Regions from separate parts of the Streptomyces sp. NPDC014727 genome, predicted to be linked through region 2. Evidence: predicted binding sites of a transcription regulator. Region 2 holds the regulator's gene; the other holds the start of a gene.
What was found. The regulator HrcA, encoded in region 2, represses chaperone genes, less so after heat shock. The targets are predictions, from matches to a motif close to TTNGCACTCNGNNNNNCNGAGTGCNAA.

Region 1 (11,208 bases), on a different contig from region 2:
GGTCGAGGTGCCGACGGCCTGGGACGAGGCCAAGAAGCCGGTCCGTTTCGAGGCGGGCCAGTGCAACTGCCAGCAGTACGTGGGTCCTCAGCCACTCTCCCAGGTGTACGCCGAGGACCTGACCGACCTGGCCTGACGGCCACCCCCGCCGGTCAGGCGGGGCCGGTCAGCGGGTGGCCGATCAGCATCGTCGGGGCTCCGGCCACCCGGGTCAGGAAGACCGTCGCGGCGTTCGGCCCCTGGAGCTTCATCCTGCGGCGCAGTTCCTCCGGCTCGACGGCCGAGCCACGCTTCTTCACCGTCAGGACGCCGATCTTCCGCTCCCGCAGCAGCGCCTTCAGCTTCTTCATGTTGAACGGCAGCCGGTCGGTGATCTCGTACCCGGTGGTGTACGGGGAGTCGTACGGCTCGTCGCTCGTGACGTACGCGATGGTCTCGTCGATCAGGCGGCCGTCGCACCGCGCCACGATGTCGGCGACCAGATGGGCGCGGATGACGGCGCCGTCCGGCTCGTACAGATAGCGGCCGACCGGTCCGACGGGCGGGGCGGGCAGCGGGGCCGCGGACCACAGCGCGGCACCGGCCGGCAGTACGGTGGCGCGGTACGAACCGGCCGTGAAGCCCTCGCCGAACCAGAGCACCGCCTCCTTCACATCGCCGCCGTCCGAGATCCACTCGGCCTCGGCCCGCGCCGGGATCGCCTCGTGCGGGATGCCGGGGGCGATCTTCAGCGCGGCGCGCGGGGCCCCGAGCGCCGCGCCGGTCGCCCAGGAGAGCGGGGGCGAGTACGCCTCGGGGTCGAAGATCCTGCCCCTGCCGCCGCGCCGCGCCGGATCGACGAAGACCGCGTCGTACGGCGAGGTGTCGATCCCGGTGACATCGGCGCGGCGCACCTCGATCAGACCGTCCAGACCGAGCGCGGCGGCGTTGGCGCGGGCCACCTCGGCGGTCAGCGGATCGCGGTCCACGGCCAGGACCGAGATGCCCGCCCGCGCGAGCGCGATCGCGTCACCGCCGATCCCGCAGCAGAGGTCGGCGACGCTCCGCACCCCCGCCTCCACGAACCGCCGCGCGCGGTGGGTGGCCACCGAGGTACGGGTCGCCTGCTCGACGCCGTTCGGCGTGAAGAACATCCGGTACGCGTCCTCGGCACCGAATTTCGCCACCGCCCGCTGTCGCAGCCGCGCCTGCCCCAGCGCGGCCGACACCAGGGAGGCCGGGTGGGTGCGGCGCAGCCGGGTGGCGGTGGCGAGCTCCTGGGCGGGGTCGTACGAGCGCAGCCCGTCCAGCAGCGCCGCGCCCTCCGGGGTGCGCAGGGCCATGAAGGCGGCGAGCGGGTCGTCGGCGTCGGACGGGCCGGGGGCGTCGGACGGGTCGTTCGGGGCGAGAGCGTTCACCCGTCCCATTGTGAGCCAGCCGGGTTGACCGGCGGACCCGGCGGCGGTGTCGGACCCCGGGGCCGCTCACGGGCTGGCAGGATGCGACGCCATATTACTTATGCGACAAAAGGAAGAATTAAACATGGAAAGGCGAGAATCGGGCACGTTCGACACCGGTGCGCGCCGGGCTTCCGGCGCGCACCGCTCGGCCCGCGTGGTCCTGGCCGCACTCCTGCTCGCCGCGGTCGGTTCGGGCTGCGCGTCCGGGACCGGCGGCCGGGGCGACGCGGACACCGAGCACCGGGCCCGACCCTCCGCCGGACACCCGGGCGGTCCCGGACAGAAGGCGCGCCCCGGGCAACCGGCCGAACAGGGCCGCGCACCCGCCGGATCCCATGAGAACGCGAGGCTCGCCCCGGCCGTACGGGCGGCCCTCGCGAAGAAATGGGGACTGGACGGGCCACCGCTGGTCGCACCCCCGCCGCCCGCGGTGAAGCCGCACCTCACCACCCGGGAAGGGTTCGAGGTCAAGGGCGGCGACGACTCGCTGCCGCCGGTGTTCACCACCGTCCCGACCAAGGACCGGGTCGTCTTCCTGACGATGGACGACGGTTCCGAGAAGGACCCCGGGCTGCTGCGGATGATGGACGAGCTGGACATCCCCTACAGCGCGTTCCTCAGTGACTACGAGGTGAGCGACAACTACGGGTACTTCGGCGAGGCGCAGCGGCTGGGCGTGTCCCTCAACAATCACACACTCACCCACCCCTATCTGCCCGGCCTCTCCCACAGCGGGCAGAAGCGCGAGATCTGCGACCAGCAGGACATCATCGAGAAGCGGTTCGGCAAGCGTCCCACCCTCTTCCGTCCGCCCTACGGCAACTACAACGGGGACACGCTCCGCATCGCGAAGTCCTGCGGCATCAAGGCCGTGCCGCTCTGGAACGCGGAAGCGTTCCCGGACCACATGGAATGGCGCGAGGAGGACCAGGACCTGCACCCCGGCGACATCATCCTCACGCACTTCCGGGGCCGGAAGGAGTGGGGAGCCGGCATGACCGACCTGGTCCGCGCGGTCATGAAGACCATCACGGACAAGGGTTACGCCGTGGCCCGGCTGGAGGACTACGTATGACAAGGGCGCACCGGCTGCTCGCCGGACTGCTGACAGCAGGTGCGCTGCTGACCGCCACCACCGCGTGCGCACAGTCGGTGGACCCGATCGAACGGCTGGGTCGCAAGGCCGCGCAGAAGATGACCCGGCCGCGGCCGACGCCGGAGGCCGGCCCGCGGGCGCGTCCGCACGGCGATCACGGGGCGCCGGGGTCGCTGGTCGTCGTCGCCTGCCCTCAGCCGCCGGAGTCCAGGCACTCGCGGTTGTCGCCGCCGCTGAGGCACTGGTGGCCGGACCGTCCGGGATCGTACGAGGGGGCGGGGGCCGGTGCCGGGTGCGAACGGCGGTAGTCCTCGTGCCCGGTCAACACCGTGACCAGGCACAGCAGCAGTGCGGCCAGGACCTGGATTCCACCCGCCCAGGGCCAGTTCGAGTGGATCAGGACCACGGCGAACAGGGAGGCCACCGCGGCGAACCCGCCGAAGACGAGGACCGGCGTCCAGTCCATGGGCGGCGGACCGGGCGCCTCCCGGCCCCCGGGGTCCAGTCGCGAGACCGTCAGGGAGTAGGCGGCGACCGCGCAGATCAGCCCCTCCAGGGCCACCAGCAGCAGACCGAGCAGTACGTCGAGGCAGCCGTTGACGGCGCGCGAGTGGTGCTGCGCGGCCGAAGGGCGGGGCGAGGGCGGGGCCGGGGGGCCGTACGGAGGTCCGGGCATGCACCCACGGTCGTACGGAACGGTTCGGTCCGTTCCCGCGTTGTCCTCATGGTGTCCGGACTGTTGTGCGGGCGGCCGCACGGGGATGGCGTGCGGCGGGGGCGGGCAGGGGTCTCGGCACGCCACGACTGGCTGAATTGGCACTCCGCTTGACCGAGTGCTAATCCCGGTCATAGTCTCGGTGCTGGCACTCACCACTGGAGAGTGCCAGCAGTACTGCGCGACTGGCAGGTCCGGCACCCGCGACGACGGATCCACCTGGTCGCCACCCAAAGACTCTTAACCCCGTGAGATCTCCGAAGGGGGAGACCGGATCGTGTCGACCGCCAGCACCAAGGTTGCGATCAAGCCGCTCGAGGACCGCATTGTGGTCCAGCCGCTCGACGCCGAGCAGACCACGGCCTCCGGCCTGGTTATTCCGGACACCGCCAAGGAGAAGCCCCAGGAGGGCGTCGTCCTGGCCGTGGGCCCGGGCCGCTTCGAGAACGGCGAGCGCCTTCCGCTCGACGTCAAGACCGGCGACGTCGTGCTCTACAGCAAGTACGGCGGCACCGAGGTGAAGTACAACGGCGAGGAGTACCTCGTCCTCTCGGCTCGCGACGTTCTCGCGATCATCGAGAAGTAATTCACCCACGTTTGCTTCTGTTCTGCGCCCCTGGCCCCCTGCGAACTAACCAGCCGGGCGGTCGGGGGCGCAGTTCATTTGAGAGGAAAGCTCAGCTCCCATGGCGAAGATTCTGAAGTTCGACGAGGACGCCCGTCGCGCCCTTGAGCGCGGCGTCAACAAGCTTGCCGACACGGTCAAGGTGACGATCGGCCCCAAGGGCCGCAACGTCGTCATCGACAAGAAGTTCGGCGCTCCCACCATCACCAACGACGGTGTCACCATCGCGCGCGAGGTCGAGCTCGACGACCCGTACGAGAACCTCGGCGCCCAGCTGGTGAAGGAAGTGGCGACCAAGACCAACGACGTCGCGGGTGACGGTACGACCACCGCCACCGTGCTGGCCCAGGCGCTCGTCCGCGAGGGTCTGCGCAACGTCGCCGCGGGTGCTTCCCCGGCCGCCCTGAAGAAGGGCATCGACGCCGCGGTCAAGGCCGTCTCCGACGAGCTCCTCGCGACCGCCCGTCCGATCGACGACAAGACCGACATCGCCGCCGTCGCCGCGCTCTCCGCGCAGGACCCGCAGGTCGGCGAGCTCATCGCGGACGCGATGGACAAGGTCGGCAAGGACGGTGTCATCACCGTCGAGGAGTCCAACACCTTCGGTCTGGACCTCGACTTCACCGAGGGCATGGCCTTCGACAAGGGCTACCTGTCCCCGTACATGGTGACCGACCAGGAGCGTATGGAGGCCGTCCTCGACGACCCGTACATCCTGATCCACCAGGGCAAGATCGGCTCGATCCAGGAGCTGCTCCCGCTGCTGGAGAAGGTCATCCAGGCCGGTGGCTCCAAGCCGCTGCTGATCATCGCCGAGGACGTCGAGGGCGAGGCGCTGTCGACCCTCGTCGTCAACAAGATCCGTGGCACCTTCAACGCCGTCGCGGTGAAGGCCCCGGGCTTCGGTGACCGCCGCAAGGCCATGCTCGGCGACATCGCCACCCTCACCGGTGCGACCGTCATCGCCGAGGAGGTCGGCCTCAAGCTCGACCAGGCCGGTCTGGACGTGCTGGGCACCGCCCGCCGCGTCACCGTCTCCAAGGACGACACGACGATCGTGGACGGCGGCGGCGAGCCCGGCGACGTCAAGGGCCGGGTCAACCAGATCAAGGCCGAGATCGAGGCCACGGACTCCGACTGGGACCGCGAGAAGCTCCAGGAGCGCCTCGCGAAGCTGGCCGGCGGCGTGTGCGTGATCCGTGTCGGTGCCGCCACCGAGGTGGAGCTGAAGGAGAAGAAGCACCGTCTGGAGGACGCCATCTCCGCGACCCGCGCCGCGGTCGAGGAGGGCATCGTCTCCGGTGGTGGCTCCGCCATCGTCCACGCCGTCAAGGTCCTCGACGGCAACCTCGGCAAGACCGGCGACGAGGCCACCGGTGTCGCGGTCGTGCGCCGCGCCGCGGTCGAGCCGCTGCGCTGGATCGCCGAGAACGCGGGTCTCGAGGGTTACGTCATCACCTCGAAGGTCGCCGAGCTCGACAAGGGCCAGGGCTTCAACGCCGCGACGGGCGAGTACGGCGACCTGGTGAAGGCCGGCGTCATCGACCCGGTCAAGGTCACCCGCTCCGCGCTGGAGAACGCCGCGTCCATCGCGTCGCTGCTGCTCACGACCGAGACGCTGGTCGTCGAGAAGCCGGCCGAGGAAGAGGCCGAGGCCGGTCACGGCCACGGTCACGGCCACTCGCACTAGCGTGTAGCGCCATCCGGCACCGAGGCCCGGTACCCCGTCGCGGGGTACCGGGCCTCGGCATGTGCGGCGCCCTCGGGCCGGGGACGCCGCAGGGATGTGCGGGCGGGGACGGAGCCCGCGTCAGGCCGAGTGCGGCAGCACCTCCGGCAGCACCGGGTCCGCGAAGGGCAGACCCTGTACGTACCGTTCCGTCTCGTCCAGCGCCTGGTCGGCCATCCGGTGCAGCTCGTCGCCCAGCGAACCCGCGACATGCGGCGTGAGCAGCACATTCGGCAGGTCGTACAACGGCGAGTGCGCGGGCGGGAGTTCGGGTTCCGTCACATCCAGCACCGCGTGCAGCCGACCGGCCGTCAGCTCGGGCAGCAGCGCCTCCTCGTCGACCAGCGAACCCCGCGCCGTGTTGATCAGCGTCGTCCCGGTCGCCATGGCCGACAGCTGAGCTGCGCCGATGAGATGGCGCGTCTTTGGAAGCTGCGGCGCGTGCACCGAAACGACCGAACTGCTCGCGCACAGCTCGTCGAGCGAGGTGAGCCGTACACCGAGCCGCGCCGCCTCCGGACCGTCCACGTACGGGTCGTACAGCAGGACGTCCAGATCGAAGGGGCGCAGCAGCTCGATCACGCGCCGGCCGATGCGGGAGGCGCCGATGATGCCGACCGTACGGCGGTAGTTGCCCCAGCCGTCGAGTTCCGCGAGCCAGTCGTGGTCGGCGCGCAGGGTGCGGTAGCGGTCCGCGGAGTGCAGGACCCGCTTGCCCGCGAAGAGGATCGCGGCGAGGGTGAACTCGGCGACGGGCAGCGCGTTGGCCCCGGCCGCCGTGGTGACGGCGAGCCCGCGCTCCCAGCAGGCGTCGGTGATGTGGTGCTTCACGGAACCCGCCGCGTGCACCACGGCGCGCAGCCGGGGCGCGGCCGACAGCACCTCGGCGGTGAGCGGAGTCGCGCCCCAGCAGGTGAACAGCACCTCGGCCTCGGCGAGCGCGGCGGCCACCTCGGGCGTCGGATCGGCCAGGTCGTGGGCGACGAGGTACGGGTCGGTGCGGGTGAGGGCGGCCAGGCGGGTGCGATGGCGGTCGGCGAGCAGGCGGTCGGCGACGCCGGGGCCCATCGCGAGCAGGGCCGTCGGCCGGTTGTCAGTGGCGTGGGGCATGGTGGAACTCGTACTCCTCAGGGCTCGCGCGGTGGTCACTTGACGCTGCCGGCGGTCAGACCGGCCTTCCAGTGCCGCTGCAGCGAGACGAAGGCGACGATCAGGGGGATGACGGCGAGGAGCGAGCCGGTCACGACGAGCGGATAGAAGCTCGGCTCGCCATGGGTGTTGGTGTTCCAGGAGTACAGACCGAGGCTCAGCGGGAAGAGCTTGCGGTCCGAGAGCATCACGAGGGGGAGGAAGAAGTTGTTCCAGATCGCGGTGAACTGGAAGAGGAAGACGGTCACGAAACCCGGCATGACCATGCGCAGCCCGATGGACCAGAAGACGCGCAGCTCGCCGGCCCCGTCGATACGGGCGGCCTCCAGGGCCTCGTTCGGTATATAGCCGGTGCTGAACACCCGGGCGAGATACACGCCGAACGGGTTGACCAGCACCGGGATCAGCACGGACCAGTAGGTGTTGACCAGGCCGGTCTTGGAGGCCAGGAGATACATCGGCAGGGCGAGCGCCGTGGTGGGCACGAGCACGCCCATCAGCACGAGGCCGAACAGCTTCTCCTTGCCCCGGAACTCGTACTTGTCGAAGGCGTACCCCGCGGCGACGCAGATCAGCGAGCAGACGATCGCCCCGCCGCCCGCGTAGAGAAGGCTGTTGAGGTACCAGCGGAAGTAGATGCCGTCGCCGTAGGAGGCCAGGTTCGACAGGTTCTCGCCGAGGTTGAAGCCCTCGAAGGAGAACGCGTTGCCCGCGAGCAGACCGCCGGTGTCCTTCGTGGCGGCGGTGACCAGCCAGACGAGGGGGAAGAGCATGTAGACGACGGCGAGCAGAAGGAAACCGTTGACCGCGGTCTTCGACATCCAGCGGCCGCGGGAGGCGGGGGAGTTCATGCTTTCTTGCCCTTCCGGCCGGTGAAGCGGGTGACGACGAAGGACAGCAGCGCGGCCGTGAGCGCCAGCAGGATGGAGGCGGCCGCGGCGAGACCGTAGTCGTTGCGTTCGAAGGCCGCGGTGTAGGCGTACATGTTCGGCGTCCAGGTGGAGGAGACGGCGGAGCCGGTTCCCTTGTTGAGGATCAGCGGCTCGGTGAACAGCTGGAGCGAGCCGATGACCGTGAACAGCGCGACCATCACGACCGAGGCGCGGATCAGCGGCACCTTGATGCTGAGCGCGACGCGCCAGGCACCGGCCCCGTCGACCGTGGCCGCTTCGAGCACGGAGCGGTCGATGGCCTGCAACGCGGCGTAGAAGATCACCATGTTGTAGCCGAGCCATTCCCACAGGGCGATGTTGACGACGGAGGGGAGGGCGCCCTCGGGAGAGAAGAAGTCGAAGCCGATTCCGCCGGACTCCATGGCGCTGACCACGGGGCTGAGCTGGGGTGTGTAGAGGTAGACCCAGATCAGCGCGGCGATGATGCCGGGTACCGCGTGCGGCAGGAAGAGCGCGAGCTGGAAAAACCTGCGGGCGCGGGCCAGCGCGGAGTCCAGCAGCAGGGCGAGGGCGAGGGCGCCGATGAGCAGCAGCGGAATGTAGAACAGGCAGTATCCGAGGAGTACGCCGAAGCCCTCGCGGAACGCCCGGTCGCCCAGGGCCGCCGTGTAGTTGTCGAGTCCGCTGAAGACGGTCTCGGTGCCGCCGAAGCCCAGGCCGGACTGTTTCTCGGTGAACAGGCTGAGCCAGACCGCGTATCCGATCGGCAGCACCATGGCCACGGTGAACAGTACGAAGAAGGGCCCCAGCAGGATGGCGGCGGCTCTGGTCGTCCGGGCGCGCTTCATCAGCCTGCGTCCTCGACCTTCAGACCGCGCTTCTTCAGCTCGGCGACCGTGGCGTCGTGCCCGGCCTTCACGGCGTCCTTGATGGTGGTGCCACCGCTCGCGACCTTGCCGAACTGGTCCTTGATGGTGGTGTTCGTGGTGCCGGTCGTCGGGCCCCAGTTCCAGTCCTGACCGATGGACGTGGCGGCGCCCTCGAACACCTGGTAGATGTCCTCGCCACCGTAGAAGCCGGCGTCGAAGGACTTCTTCGCCACCGGGCGCAGCGCCGCCGCGGCCGGGAAGGCGCTCGAAGTGCCGGACTCGATACGGGCCTTGATGCCTTCCTCGGTGGTCGACATCCAGGTGGCGAACTCGACCGCGGCCTCGGCCTTCTTGCTGGTCTTCGTCACCGCGAAGGTGGAGCCGCCGAGCATGCCGCTGGCCGGCTTGCCGTCCCAGCTGGGCATCGGCGCCACGGCCCACTTGCCGCTCTGCTCGGGCAGCGTGCCCTTGAGGACACCCGCGCCCCAGGCTGCGCCGAGGTAGCCGACGGTGCCGCCGTTCTTGAGGGAGTTGACCCACTCGGGGCTGAACGAGGCGTTGGCGCGGATCAGGTCGTCGTCGAGCAGACCCTGCCAGTAGTCGGCGACCTTGTTGGTGGCCGCGTCGGCCGTGCTGACCTTCCAGGTGTCGCCCTCGGGCTTGTACCACTGGGCGCCGGCCTGCCAGGCCATTGCCTGGAACGTGGTCGGGTCGTCGGGGAAGAAGGTGCCGATCCGGGCCTTCTTGTCGGCCTTCTTGACCTTCTCGGCGGCCTTGCGGAACTCGTCCCAGGTCTTGGGGACCTCGACGCCGTACTTCTCGAACAGGTCCTTGCGGTAGTAGAAGGACTGCGGCGAGGCATCGAACGGGACGGCCCAGTTCTTGCCACCGAGCGTCGTCAGTTCGACCGCCTGCGGCAGCAGCTTCTTCCTGATGTCCTCGGTGAAGTACTGGCCGATGTCCTGGAGCGCGCCCTGACTGACGTACTCCGGAAGCTGCGGGTACTCGATGGAGACCAGGTCCGGCGCGTTGCCCGCCTTCACCGCGTTGGAGATCTTGGCGTAGCCGCCCGCGTTGCCGGACGGGATCTCCTCGTACACCACCTTGATGTTCTTGTGCGAGGCGTTGAACGCGTCGACGACCTCCTTGGACCCCTTGGCCCAGCCCCAGAAGGTGATGCTGACGGGCTTGCCGTCGCTTCCGGCGGCGGCATCGCCGTCGCCGCTGCCGCCACAGGCCGTGAGAACGGCGAGGGCGGTGGCGGCGCCGACTACGGCGAGGGACGTTCTGCTCGAACTGCGGCTCACAGCGAGGCTCCTGAACAGGCGACGACATTGGCGTTGGCCGTGATCCTTGGACCAGCCGTGACCGAAGTCAAGAGCGAAAGAGCGATTGATCGAAAAAAGATCAGATAAGTTGCGTACGGAAGTGGGTGGAATGCCCTGCGTGAGCGGTTCGCGAGCACCGCGGGAACGCCGGCTCCGGAGCTCGTTCCGGGATCGCCGTCGCCGCCTGCGCCCGTGGGGCGCGGCCCACCGCCCGTCCGCGGCCTACGGGAGGGGCGCCCCGCACGAGTCCCGGACCCGCAGCTGCGGCAGCAGCGTCAGATGACGCCGGGGTGCGCCCGCGCCCTGTCCGAGCCGCTCGACCAGCAGTTCCGTGGCATGGCGGCCCACGTCGCGCTTGGGCGGCGCCACCGCCGTGAGCGGGGTGTCCGCGAGCGCGGCCACCTCGTCGTCGTAGGCGATCAGCGCCAGATCGTCCGGCACCCGTACACCCAGTTCGGCCAGGCGCTGCACGACCTGGATCGCGTCCACGTCGTTGTGGATCAGCGCCGCCGTTGCCACGCCCGAGTGGACCGCCTCGCGCAGCGCCCGCACGGCCTGGTCGAACGTGTCCGGAGCGAGTTCGGCCGGTACGGACTCGATCACGTCCTGCGGCGCGCGCAGGCCTAGCACGGCCAGGGCCTCCGCGTACCCGGACCGCACCGCGAGGGCGGTCGGGGAGTCCGCGCGGGCCATCAGCAGCGGCGCCCCGTGCCCGAGGTCCACCAGGTGGCGTACGGCGAGCAGCACCCCGTGCGCGTGGTCCGAGCAGACCCGGTCCAGGCCGTCCAGCGGGGAGCCCGCGGTGGGCCTGCGCTCCAGCAGGACGGTCGGCACCGGCAGCGAGGCGATCCAGTCGCCGAATGCCGCGGGATCGCCGGGGTGCTGCCAGCCCGGGGCGACCAGCAGGCCCTCCGCCCCGGCGGAGAGCAGACCCTCGGTGCGGGCCTGGTCCTCCTGCGGCCGGTAGTCGGAGATCCGCAGGATCAGCCGGGCCCCGGCGCGGGCGGCCGCCTCGTGGGCCCCGCGGATGACCTCGGCGAAGTAGTACGTCGACGAGGGCGCGAGCATGCCGAGGACCATGCCGCTGCCGCCGGGCCCCGCGGCGGACGCGGAGGCGGCGTCCTGCGGCCAGGAGACCGAGCCGTGGACCCGGTCGAGCAGGCCCCGGCCGGCCAGTTCCTCCACGTCCCGGCGCACGGTGACGGGCGAGACGCCCAGCTGCGAGGCCAGGTCCGAGACCCGGGCCGAGCCCCGTTCCCGTACCAGCCCCAGCAGGCGGTCATGTCGTTCAGCAGCACTTTCGCGCACGGCAGCAGTCCCCTCGCAGTGTGTGGCCCGGTCCCCGGTCCGGCCGTTGCCGGGGCC
Region 2 (11,208 bases):
CCGTCATCGTCTCGACGGCGACCTCGCCGCGGTCGCCCTTGGGCAGGGCCTGGACGACGGTGATACGGGGTGCGGGCCGGGGCTCCTCGTGGACGGCCACCAGGTCGGTGACCACGAGCCGGTCCTTTCCCTCGGCGGCCCTGACGACGCCCTCCGTCCAACGGCCGTGGCCGTCCGTCAGCACGATGTCCTCGCCCGCGCGCAGCCGCTTCACCGACACGGCGTGGCGGCCCTCGGCCCCTTCCAGGACGAACTCGGGCCCGTCGGGAACCTGTTCGACGACGAAGACCGGTGCGGTCACTGCGTACTCCCTGTGCTCACTGCCGTCCGTGCGGCGTCCAGTTCTTCGGCGAGCAGGCCGACCAGCCGGCCGGCGGGCAGCTCGCGTGCCATCCGATGCCCCTGCCCCGCCCACAGCGCCATGCCCTGGGCGTCCCCGGCCCTGGCCGCCGCCTTGCGCAGCCCGGCGGTCAGATAGTGGACCTGCGGGTAGGCGGCCGGGGCGTACGGACCGTGCTCACGCATGAAACGGTTGACCAGGCCCCGGGCCGGGCGGCCGGAGAAAGCCCGGGTCAGGGCGGTCCGTACGAACAGCGGGTTGGTCAGTGCCTGCTTGTGCAGCAGATGCGCCCCGGACTCGGGGCAGACGAGGAAGGCCGTGCCGAGCTGCGCCGCCTCCGCGCCCGCGGCGAGCACCGCGGCGATCTGGGATCCGCGCATCAGCCCGCCCGTGGCGATGATCGGCACCTGTACCGTCTCGCGGACCTGGGCCACCAGGGAGAGCAGTCCTGTCCCGGTGCCGTCGGTCTGCGGGTCGTCCCGGTGGGTGGACTGGTGGCCGCCCGCCTCTGTGCCCTGGACGCAGACCGCGTCGGCGCCCGCCCACTGGGCGGTCTGGGCCTCCTCGGGCGTGGTGACCGTCACCACCGTGTACGTGCCGGCTCCGGCGAACGCGTCGAGGGTGTCGCGGGTCGGGCAGCCGAAGGTGAAGGAGACGGCCGGGACCGGGTCCTCCAGAAGGATGGCGAGCTTGGCCTCGTAGCCGTCGTCGCCGCCGCTGGAGTCCGGGTCGCCGAGCGGGGTCTCGTACCAGGCGGCCTCACCGGCGAGCTGGTGCCGGTACACCTCGACGGCGCTCGGGTCGGCGAGCCCCGGCTGCGGCATGAAGAGATTGACGCCGAAGGGCTGACCGGTCAGCCCGCGCAGCTGTTTGATCTCGTTGTACATGCCGTCCGCGGTCTTGTACCCGGCGGCGAGGAAACCCAGCCCGCCCGCTTCGGCGACGGCGGCGACGAGCTGCGGACAGGACGCGCCACCCGCCATCGGGGCCTGCACGATCGGATACCGGCAGAGATCGGTCAACACGGATGACATGACCGCATCGTGTCACGTCCCGCACGCCTCGGCGTGCGCGGCCTGCGGTCCACTTTGCCCTTAAACGCCGGACGGGCTCGGCGAGCGAGCCCGTCCGGCGGTCAGGAACGGTGTGCGGGAACCGTCAGCGGCCGTTGAAGGCGTCCTTCAGCCGGGAGAAGAGCCCCTGCTGTCCGGGCTGGAACTGGCCGGTGGGCCGCTCCTCGCCACGCAGCTTCGCCAGGTCCCGCAGCAGTCGCTCCTGCTCCGGGTCCAGCTTCGTCGGGGTCATCACCTCGACGTGCACGATCAGATCGCCGCGCCCGCCGCCCCGCAGATGCGTGATGCCGCGCCCGTGCAACGGGACGGACTGTCCGGACTGGGTGCCGGGCCTGATGTCGACCTCCTCCAGTCCGTCGAGCGTCTCCAGCGGCACCTTGGTGCCGAGCGCGCCCGCCGTCATGGGGATGGTGACCGTGCAGTGCAGATCGTCGCCGCGGCGCTGGAACACCGGGTGCGGCAGCTCGTGGATCTCCACGTAGAGATCGCCGGCCGGACCGCCGCCGGGGCCGACCTCGCCCTCGCCCGCGAGCTGGATGCGCGTGCCGTTGTCGACACCGGCGGGGATCTTCACGGTGAGCGTGCGCCGCGAGCGGATGCGGCCGTCGCCGGCGCACTCCGGGCAGGGGGTCGGCACGACCGTGCCGAAGCCCTGGCACTGCGGGCAGGGCCGCGAGGTCATGACCTGGCCCAGGAAGGACCGGGTGACCTGGGAGACCTCACCGCGGCCTCGGCACATGTCACAGGTCTGGGCGGAGGTGCCGGGCGCGGCGCCCTCGCCGTTGCAGGTCGCGCAGACGACGGCCGTGTCGACCTGGATGTCCTTGGTGGTGCCGAACGCGGCCTCCGCCAGATCGATCTCCAGCCGGATCATCGCGTCCTGGCCGCGCCGGGTGCGCGAACGGGGCCCGCGCTGCGACGACGCACCGAAGAACGCGTCCATGATGTCGGAGAAGTTGCCGAAGCCGCCCTGCCCGAATCCGCCCGCGCCACCGCCGCCGGAGGCGGACAGCGGGTCGCCACCGAGGTCGTAGACCTGCTTCTTCTGCGGGTCCGACAGCACCTCGTAGGCGGCGTTGATCTCCTTGAACCGCTCCTGGGTCTTCGGATCGGGGTTCACATCCGGATGCAGCTCACGGGCGAGCCGCCGGAATGCCTTCTTGATCTCGTCCTGAGATGCGTCGCGGCGCACGCCGAGTACGGCGTAGTAGTCCGTGGCCACTTACGACTCCGCCAGGATCTGTCCGACGTAACGTGCCACTGCGCGTACCGCTCCCATCGTTCCGGGGTAGTCCATGCGGGTCGGTCCGACCACGCCGAGTTTGGCGACTGCCTCGTCGCCCGAACCGTAGCCGACCGCGACGACGGACGTGGAGTTGAGCCCCTCGTGGGCGTTCTCGTGCCCGATCCGTACGGTCATGCCCGAGTCCTTGGCCTCGCCGAGCAGCTTCAGCAGCACGACCTGCTCCTCCAATGCCTCCAGCACCGGCCGGATCATCACGGGGAAGTCGTGCCCGAACCGGGTGAGGTTGGAGGTGCCGCCGATCATCAGCCGCTCCTCCGTCTCCTCGACGAGGGTTTCGAGCAGGGTGGAGAGCACGGTGGACACGGTTCCCCGGTCCTCGCTCTCGAAGGATTCCGGCAGGTCCTGCACCAGCTGCGGGACGTCCGTGAAACGGCGCCCGACGACCCGGCTGTTGAGCCGGGCCCGCAGATCGGCGAGAGAGGTCTCACCGAACGGAGCGGGGCAGTCGATCATGCGCTGTTCGACCCGGCCGGTGTCCGTGATCAGCACGAGCATCAGCCGGGCGGACGCCAGCGAGAGCAGTTCCACATGCCGCACCGTGGACCGGGTCAGCGAGGGGTACTGCACGATGGCGACCTGCCGGGTCAGCTGCGCGAGCAGCCGAACGGTGCGGCCCACGACGTCGTCGAGGTCGACCGCGCCGTCGAGGAAGTTGTGAATGGCGCGACGTTCCGGCGACGAGAGGGGCTTGACGCCCGCGAGCTTGTCGACGAAGAGCCGGTAGCCCTTGTCCGTCGGGATGCGTCCCGCGCTGGTGTGGGGCTGGGCGATGAAGCCCTCGTCCTCCAGCACCGCCATGTCGTTGCGGACGGTGGCCGGGGAGACCCCCAGCTTGTGCCGTTCGGTGAGCGCCTTGGAGCCAACAGGCTCCTCGGTGCCGACATAGTCCTGGACGATGGCGCGCAGCACTTCGAGTCTGCGTTCGCTGAGCATCGCGCACACCTCCAGCTGTGTTTCCTCGGTGGTTCTCGGGCCGTTCCTGATACTTTCCCAGGAATCCTCCTGGCACTCTGTCGATGTGAGTGCCAGCAACCCCCCGGCCAGTGTACGGCGGACGAGTGGGGGCCTAGCAAGGGCGACCGGCCACCCTGCCGCGAGACCGTGCAGGTCTTTTGCGGATAGCGTCGCGGTATGAACGCCTCTTGGGAAGAGTTCGGCTGGGAGCGACTCGGTCACGGAGTGGGCCGGCGGCGGCTTCCCGGGTGGGATGCGACGGTCGCGCTGGTGGCCGGAACGGACGGCGCGCTGCTCTACGACACCGGATCGACGCTCCGCGAGGGGGCGCAGGTGCGGGCCCAGGCACAGGCCCTGCTCGGCCGGAGGGTGACGCATATCGCACTCAGCCACCCTCATTTCGACCATGTGCTGGGTACCGCGGCCTTCTCCGGCGCCCAGGTGTACGGAGCGGTCGGCATGGCCGGGCTCCTGAAGCGCGGGGCGGACGAGCTGTGCGCCGACGCGGTGCGCCACGGGGTGCCCGAGCACGACGCGGTGGAGGCCGCCGGTGTGCTGATGGCGCCGCACCACGAGGTGTGCGACGAATGGACCCTCGATCTGGGCGGCGGCCGTCAGGTGCTGCTGGCGAACGTGGGCCCCGCCCACAGCGGTCACGATCTGGTGGCGCTCGTCCCCGGCTCCCCGACGGTGGTGCTCTGCGGCGACCTGGTCGAGGAGTCCGGCGAACCGCAGGCGGGCCGGGACGCGGTGCCGTCCCGCTGGCCGGCCGCGCTGGACCGGCTGCTGGCGCTCGGCGGCGAGGACGCGGTGTACGTCCCGGGGCACGGGGCGGTGGTGGACGCGGCGTTCGTCAGGGCCCAGCGCGACCGGCTGGCCGCGCTCTTCGGCGTGTCGTGAGATGTTGTCGTCCTATCGTCATCCGATGCGCAGCTATCAGCCGGACCTGACCCCGCCGTGGAAGAGGTCCGCCCCCGTTCCCGAGGTCCCCGCCGAGCCCGATCTGGTCGTGGAGGAGGTCTCCACCGGATTCTGCGGTGCGGTGATCCGCTGTGAGAAGACGGCCCAGGGTCCGACCGTGACCCTGGAGGACCGTTTCGGCAAGCACCGGGTGTTCCCGATGGAGCCGCGCGGCTTCCTGCTGGAGGGCCGGGTGGTCACGCTGGTGCGCCCGTCGGCCGCCGGTCCCGGGCGCCCCACACGTACGGCCTCGGGGTCGGTCGCGGTCCCCGGCGCGCGCGCCCGGGTGGCGCGGGCGGGCCGGATCTATGTGGAGGGCCGCCACGACGCGGAGCTGGTCGAGCGGGTCTGGGGCGACGACCTGCGGATCGAGGGCGTGGTCGTCGAGTACCTGGAGGGCATCGACGACCTCCCCGCCCTCGTGCGCGAGTTCTCCCCCGGCCCGGACGCCAGGCTCGGCGTCCTGGTCGACCACCTGGTCCCCGGCTCCAAGGAGTCCCGGATCGCGGACCGGGTCTCGGACGCGGACGTACTGGTGGTCGGCCACCCCTACATCGACGTGTGGGAGGCGGTGAAGCCGTCGTCCGTGGGCATTCCGGCATGGCCGGTGGTGCCGCGCGGCCAGGACTGGAAGACGGGCGTGTGCCGCTCGCTGGGCTGGCCGGAGAACACGGGGGCGGCCTGGCAGCGGATCCTTTCCACGGTGCGCTCGTACCGGGACCTGGAGCCGGCGCTGCTGGGCTCGGTGGAGCATCTGATCGACTTCGTGACGGCGCCGCCCGAGTAGCTTCTCCGGGGGCCGGGGGCCGGGGGCCGGGGGCCGGGGGGCGGAGCCCGGCCCCGTTCCCGCCCCTCAGTCCACCAGGTCCCGCACCACCGCGTCCGCCAGCAACCGCCCGCGCAGGGTGAGCACCGCCCGCCCCGCCCCGTACGGCCCGCGTTCCAGCAGCCCGTCGTCCACCGCCCGCCTCGCCGCGGCCAGCCCCGCCGGTGCCAGCAGCGACAGCGGGCAGCCGTCCACGAGCCGCAGCTCCAACAGGATGCGCTCGACCCGGCGGTCCTCCGCGGAGAGGATCTCGCGCCCGGCGCCGGGCGACCGCCCCTCGGCCAGGGCCTGCGCGTACGCCCCCGGATGCTTGACGTTCCACCAGCGCACCCCGCCGACATGGCTGTGCGCCCCGGGACCGGCGCCCCACCAGTCGGCGCCGCGCCAGTACAGCTCGTTGTGCAGGCAGCGGCCCTCGGGCGTACGGGCCCAGTTCGACACCTCGTACCAGGAGAAGCCCGCCGCGGCCATGGCCTCGTCCGCGATCAGGTACCGGTCCGCGTGGGCGTCGTCATCGGTCATCGGGATCTCGCCGCGCCGGATCCGGCGGGCCAGCTGCGTACCCTCCTCGACGATCAGCGCGTACGCCGACACATGGTCCGGCCCCGCTCCGATCGCCGCGTCCAGCGAGGCCCGCCAGTCGTCGTCGGACTCCCCGGGCGTGCCGTAGATCAGGTCGAGGTTGATGTGCTCGAAGCCCGCCTCCCGCGCCTCGGCGACACACGCCTCGGGCCGTCCCGGCGTGTGCGTACGGTCCAGGATCTTCAGCACATGCTGCCGCGCGCTCTGCATCCCGAACGAGATCCGGTTGAAGCCGCCCTCCCGCAGCTCGGACAGATACGCCGGACCGACGGACTCCGGATTGGCCTCGGTGGTGATCTCGGCATCGTCCGCCAGCCCGAACTCCTCGCGGATCGCTCCCAGCATCCGCACCAGGTCCGCGGCGGCCAGCAGGGTCGGCGTACCGCCGCCGACGAAGACCGTACGGACGGGACGCGGATCGTCGCCCAGGACCTTGCGGGCCTGGCGGACCTCGCCGATCAGATGGGCCGCGTAATTGTCGCGCGAAGCCAGGGCGCCGCCGGAGCCGCGCAGCTCGGTGGCGGTGTAGGTGTTGAAGTCGCAGTAGCCGCAGCGGGTCGCGCAGTAGGGCACATGCAGGTAGAAGCCGAGCGGCCGGTCTGCGGCGCCTTCCAGGGCATGGCGGGGCAGCGCCCCGTCGTCGGGTACGGGTTCACCATCGGGCAGTACGGAAGGCATACCGCCCATTGTCGCTCGCCGCCCGGGAACCTCCGAGCCACGCCCGTGATCACGGAACGACGGCGCCCACGGACCGCACGGCTCTCTCGGCGACCGCACTGTCCCGTCCCGCCCGTCCTTTCGTCCTTCCCCTGCTCTCCCCTCGTTCCCTCGTCCCCTCGTTCTCGTCCTCACCCCGCCTGGAGCACCAGCAGGGCCAGATCGTCATCGGGCGGCCGCTCGGCGAATTCGTGCACGGCCCGCTTGATCCGGTCCGCGATCCCGTCCGCCGACAGCCCGGCACAGTCGGCGAGTGCGAGGGCCAGGCCGTCCCCGTCGTCGAACATGAGCGGCCCGCAGCGCCGTTCCGTCACGCCGTCCGTGACGCACAGCAGGCTGTCGCCGGGTGCCAGGTCGAAGCTCTGGCTCTCGTACGCGACATCGTCGAAGATCCCGAGCAGCATCTGCGGCTCGGCGGCCGGGCGTACCTCGCCGTCGGGCCGCAGCAGCAGCGGCAGCGGGTGGCCCGCGCTGGCGAGGGTGCAATGCACGCCGCCGTCGGGCAGCGGCACGAGTTCCCCGTACAGCAGGGAGAGGAAGCGGGACTGTCCGGTGTCCGCCGTCTGCTGGCCGCCCGCCGCGGCCACCATGAGCGCGGCCGCCTCGGCGGCCTCCATCGCATCGTCGAGGAGCAGCCGGTTGAGCCGGTCGAGCACCTCGCCGACGCCGAACCCCTCGCGGGCCAGCAGCCGGAGCCAGGGCCGGGCGAGGCCGGTGACGACGGCGGCTTCCGGGCCGCTGCCCTGGACGTCGCCGAGGACGAAGCACCAGCGGTCGCCGGGGCACGGGAAGATGTCGTAGAAGTCGCCGCCGACGACCCCGTCGTCGCTGGGTTCGTAGACCAGGGAGCTGGTGACGCCCGGTATGTCGGCGACCTTGCCGGGCAGCAGCGCCCGTTGCAGGATGCGGCTGATGGTGGCCTGCCGGGTGTAGGCGCGGGCGGCGCCCACGGCGAGGCCGACGCGGCGTACGAAGTCCTCGATCAGGGCGGTCACTTCGTCGGGGACACGTGCCAGCCCCTCCCGGCCCAGGAGCACGGCGCCGAGTGTCCGGCCGCCCGAGGTGATCCGGTAGGCGAGGGCGGACCCGGCGGCATGTCCGTCGGATTGACCGCCGTCCTCCTCGCCACCCGGCCAGGGCATGGAGACGGGTCCGGTGCCCACCCGTTCGGGCAGCCGGATCGGGTCCTGTTCCAGCGCCGTGCGCAGCGGCCCGGTCTCGGCCTCGTCCCGGTGCCAGACACTGGCGAGCCGGGGGACGGCCGAGGGACCGCCGTTCTCGGGCTCCAGCCAGACCGCGCACCAGTCGGCGAGTCTGGGCACGAGTAACTGTCCGGCCAGCGCCGCCACGATGTCCTCGTCGAGCTGGCCGGCGAGCAGGTCCGAGGCCTCGGCCAGGAACGACAGCGCGCCGCGGCCGGCCCAGTCCGCGTCGTCGCGCAGCGCCCGCCGGGCGGTGGGGGCGAGCAGCTCGGCGGCGCGCAGCCCCTGCTGGAAGCCCGGGTCGGTGGACGATCCGGGGAACGGGTTCCAGTCGTCGACGGGGAGGCGCGCCCAGACGGTCTTGAGGCCGGTGCGGTAGGTGATGCCCCAGCGCTCGGCGAGGGTGCCGACGAGCTGGAGCCCGCGACCGTATTCGGCGGGCCCGTCAACGACGGTGAGGACCCCGTCCTGCGTCACGCCCGTCGTGCCGCCGTCGTCCTCCTTGCGTTCGCTGCGCACGGCACGGGCCGGGTGGTGGTCGGAGACCTCCAGTACCAGGGCCGCCGCCTCGTCCTCGGTGGTCTCCTCCAGCCGGCAGAGCAGCTCGACGTTGGTCCCGGCGTGCACGACCGCATTGGTGACGAGTTCGCTGACGACGACCTCCGCGTCATCGGCCAGGCGCTCGCTGAAACCCACGGCCGCCGGCAGTCCGAGTCCGGTCCACTCGGTGAGAGCGGCCCGCACGAAGCGGCGGCCGGCGGAGGGTGCGAGGAGGTTTCCGGGCAGGGACGTGCGGGCGACCGGTCGTGCGTCCGCATGGTCGGCGGTGGTACCGGGACGCTGAACTATGTCCCGCTGCAAGGGAATGGGCCCCACGGTGCGGCTCCTGACCTGTTCTCGCTCTGTCTGTTCTCGTTCTGTCTGTTTCTCGCTGGGCGCCGCTGACGACACCGACAGAGTGACAGATGGACCATGCCCACAAGCGACGAGTTGCCGAAGTGAGCAGAGAAAGTGAGCGAGGAGGAACCGAGGCAGCCGCACCGTGCGACCGGTCCGCGAGGACCCGTGCACCTAGGCCTCGCGGGACCCCACGTACATGTCGTCGATGAGGTCCTTGTACTCACGCTCCACGACCGGCCGCTTCAGCTTCAGACTGGGCGTCAGTTCGCCGTGCTCGATGTCGAGATCGCGGGGCAGCAGCCGGAACTTCTTGATGGTCTGCCAGCGCTGCAGCCCCTCGTTGAGCCGCCTCACGTAGCCCCCGATCAGCTCGACGACCTGTGCGGAGGCCACCACTTCGGCGTACGGTTTCCCGCCCAGGCCGTTCTCGGCGGCCCAGCCGAGGATGGTCGGCTCGTCGAGCGCGATCAGGGCGGTGCAGAAGTTGCGGTCCGCGCCGTGCACCAGGATGTTGGAGACGAACGGGCAGACCGCCTTGAACTGCCCCTCGACCTCCGCCGGGGCGATGTACTTGCCGCCGGACGTCTTGATCAGGTCCTTCTTGCGGTCGGTGATCCGGAGATAGCCGTCCACGGACAGCTCTCCGATGTCGCCGGTGTGGAACCAGCCGTCCGCCTCCAGCACCTCGGCGGTCTTCTCCGGCAGCCCCTGGTAGCCCTCCATCAGGCCGGGGCCGCGCAGCAGGATCTCGCCGTCGTCGGCGATCCGTACCTCGGTGCCGGGGAGGGGCTTGCCGACGGTGCCGGTGCGGTAGGCCTCGCCCGGGTTGACGAAGGAGGCGGCGCTGGTCTCGGTGAGGCCGTAGCCCTCCAGGATGTGGATGCCGGCGCCCGAGAAGAAGTGGCCGATGTCGGGGGCGAGGGCCGCGGAACCGGAGATGCAGGCGCGCAGCCGCCCGCCGAAGGCCTCGCGGATCTTGGCGAAGACGAGGGTGTCGGCGACCTTGTGCTTGGCACCGAGTGCGAACGGGACGGAGGCCGTGCCGGTGCGCCGGAAGTTGTCCTGCGAGACCACCGCGTACTCGCGGGCGACCTCGGCCGCCCACTGGAAGATCTTGTACTTGGCCCCACCACCGGCCCGCGCCTTGGCGGCGACACCGTTGTAGACCTTCTCGAAGATGCGGGGGACGGCGGCCATGTACGTCGGCTGGACCACCGGAAGATTCTCGATGATCTTGTCGACCCGGCCGTCGACGGCGGTGACGTGGCCGACCTCGATCTGGCCCGAGGTGAGGACCTTGCCGAAGACGTGCGCGAGCGGCAGCCAGAGGTACTGGACGTCGTCCTTGTTGATCATGCCGGTCGCCACGGTGGCCTTGGCCATGTACGACCAGTTGTCGTGCGGCAGGCGCACGCCCTTGGGGCGGCCGGTGGTGCCCGAGGTGTAGATCAGCGTGGCGAGCTGGCCGGCCGTGATCGCGGCGACCCGCTCCTCGACCGCGTCGGGGTGCTTCGCCAGATGCTCGGCGCCGCGGGCCTCCAGATCGGCGAGGGTCAGGATCCAGCCCTCCGGGTCGCCCTCGGCGGGTCCGGCGCCCTCGGGGTCGATGACGACGACGTGGGCGAGGTTCGGCAGCTCCGTGCGCCGCTCACGGGCCTTGGCCAGCTGGCCGGCGTTCTCGGCGATCAGCACCCGGCTCTCGGAGTCGGAGAGGATGAACGCCGACTCCTCGGCGTTGGTCGACGGGTAGATCGTGGTGGTGGCGGCGCCCGCGCACATCACACCGAGGTCGACGAGGATCCATTCCACCCGGGTTCCGGCCGCGAGCGCGATGCGCTCCTCCGGTCGCACGCCCAGATCGATCAGCCCGGCCGCGACGGCGTAGACCCGCTCGGCGGCCTGCGCCCAGCTCAGCGACTTCCACTCGTCGGGCCCCTCGCCGGTGGCCGCGGGGACGGGGTAGCGGTAGGCCTCCTCGTCCGGAGTGGCCGCCACGCGGTCGACGAAGAGGTTCGCCACGGAGGGCGGTCGGTTCTCGATCAAGGTCTGTGTGTCGCTCACGACATCCTCCGGGCCTGCGGCAGTGCTTCACGACCGGCTGCTGGTTGCTGCTTGTTCCTACGAGCGTTCCTGCGCGTGTTCCTACGAGTGTTCCTGTGCGTGTTCCTGTGTACGTCCGTGTATTCGGCGGGAGGCCTGTGTTCGGTCCTGCGGTGCTCGGTCCCGCTTGTTTAACTGGCGAGTAACTACGAGGCCGTGATCAGGGTAGAGCGCCCACGTCCGCGGCGTAAGGGGCAATGGGCCGCCGCTTCATAACGAACGGGCCCCCGTGTCGCGGCGCGGTGCGA

Region 1: the regulator HrcA is predicted to act here: its motif matches at 3,349-3,375, upstream of groES (co-chaperone GroES).

The regions. Positions count from the first base shown of each region.
Region 1 covers NZ_JBIBYR010000002.1:47,501-58,708, forward strand. Annotated here, with positions in the region: gene ACF1B9_RS03895 (hypothetical protein) at 1-136, shown strand, start outside; gene ACF1B9_RS03900 (methyltransferase domain-containing protein) at 153-1,406, opposite strand; gene ACF1B9_RS03905 (polysaccharide deacetylase family protein) at 1,522-2,514, shown strand; gene ACF1B9_RS03910 (DUF6234 family protein) at 2,729-3,211, opposite strand; gene groES (co-chaperone GroES) at 3,528-3,836, shown strand; gene groL (chaperonin GroEL) at 3,937-5,565, shown strand; gene ACF1B9_RS03925 (hydroxyacid dehydrogenase) at 5,686-6,714, opposite strand; gene ACF1B9_RS03930 (carbohydrate ABC transporter permease) at 6,750-7,604, opposite strand; gene ACF1B9_RS03935 (carbohydrate ABC transporter permease) at 7,601-8,494, opposite strand; gene ACF1B9_RS03940 (ABC transporter substrate-binding protein) at 8,494-9,822, opposite strand; gene ACF1B9_RS03945 (substrate-binding domain-containing protein) at 10,066-11,151, opposite strand.
Region 2 covers NZ_JBIBYR010000005.1:340,457-351,664, reverse strand. Annotated here, with positions in the region: gene ACF1B9_RS11770 (16S rRNA (uracil(1498)-N(3))-methyltransferase) at 1-301, opposite strand, end outside; gene ACF1B9_RS11765 (nitronate monooxygenase) at 298-1,374, opposite strand; gene dnaJ (molecular chaperone DnaJ) at 1,499-2,635, opposite strand; gene hrcA (heat-inducible transcriptional repressor HrcA) at 2,636-3,652, opposite strand; gene ACF1B9_RS11750 (MBL fold metallo-hydrolase) at 3,851-4,573, shown strand; gene ACF1B9_RS11745 (DUF3097 domain-containing protein) at 4,599-5,420, shown strand; gene hemW (radical SAM family heme chaperone HemW) at 5,487-6,719, opposite strand; gene ACF1B9_RS11735 (SpoIIE family protein phosphatase) at 6,890-8,821, opposite strand; gene ACF1B9_RS11730 (AMP-dependent synthetase/ligase) at 9,032-10,921, opposite strand.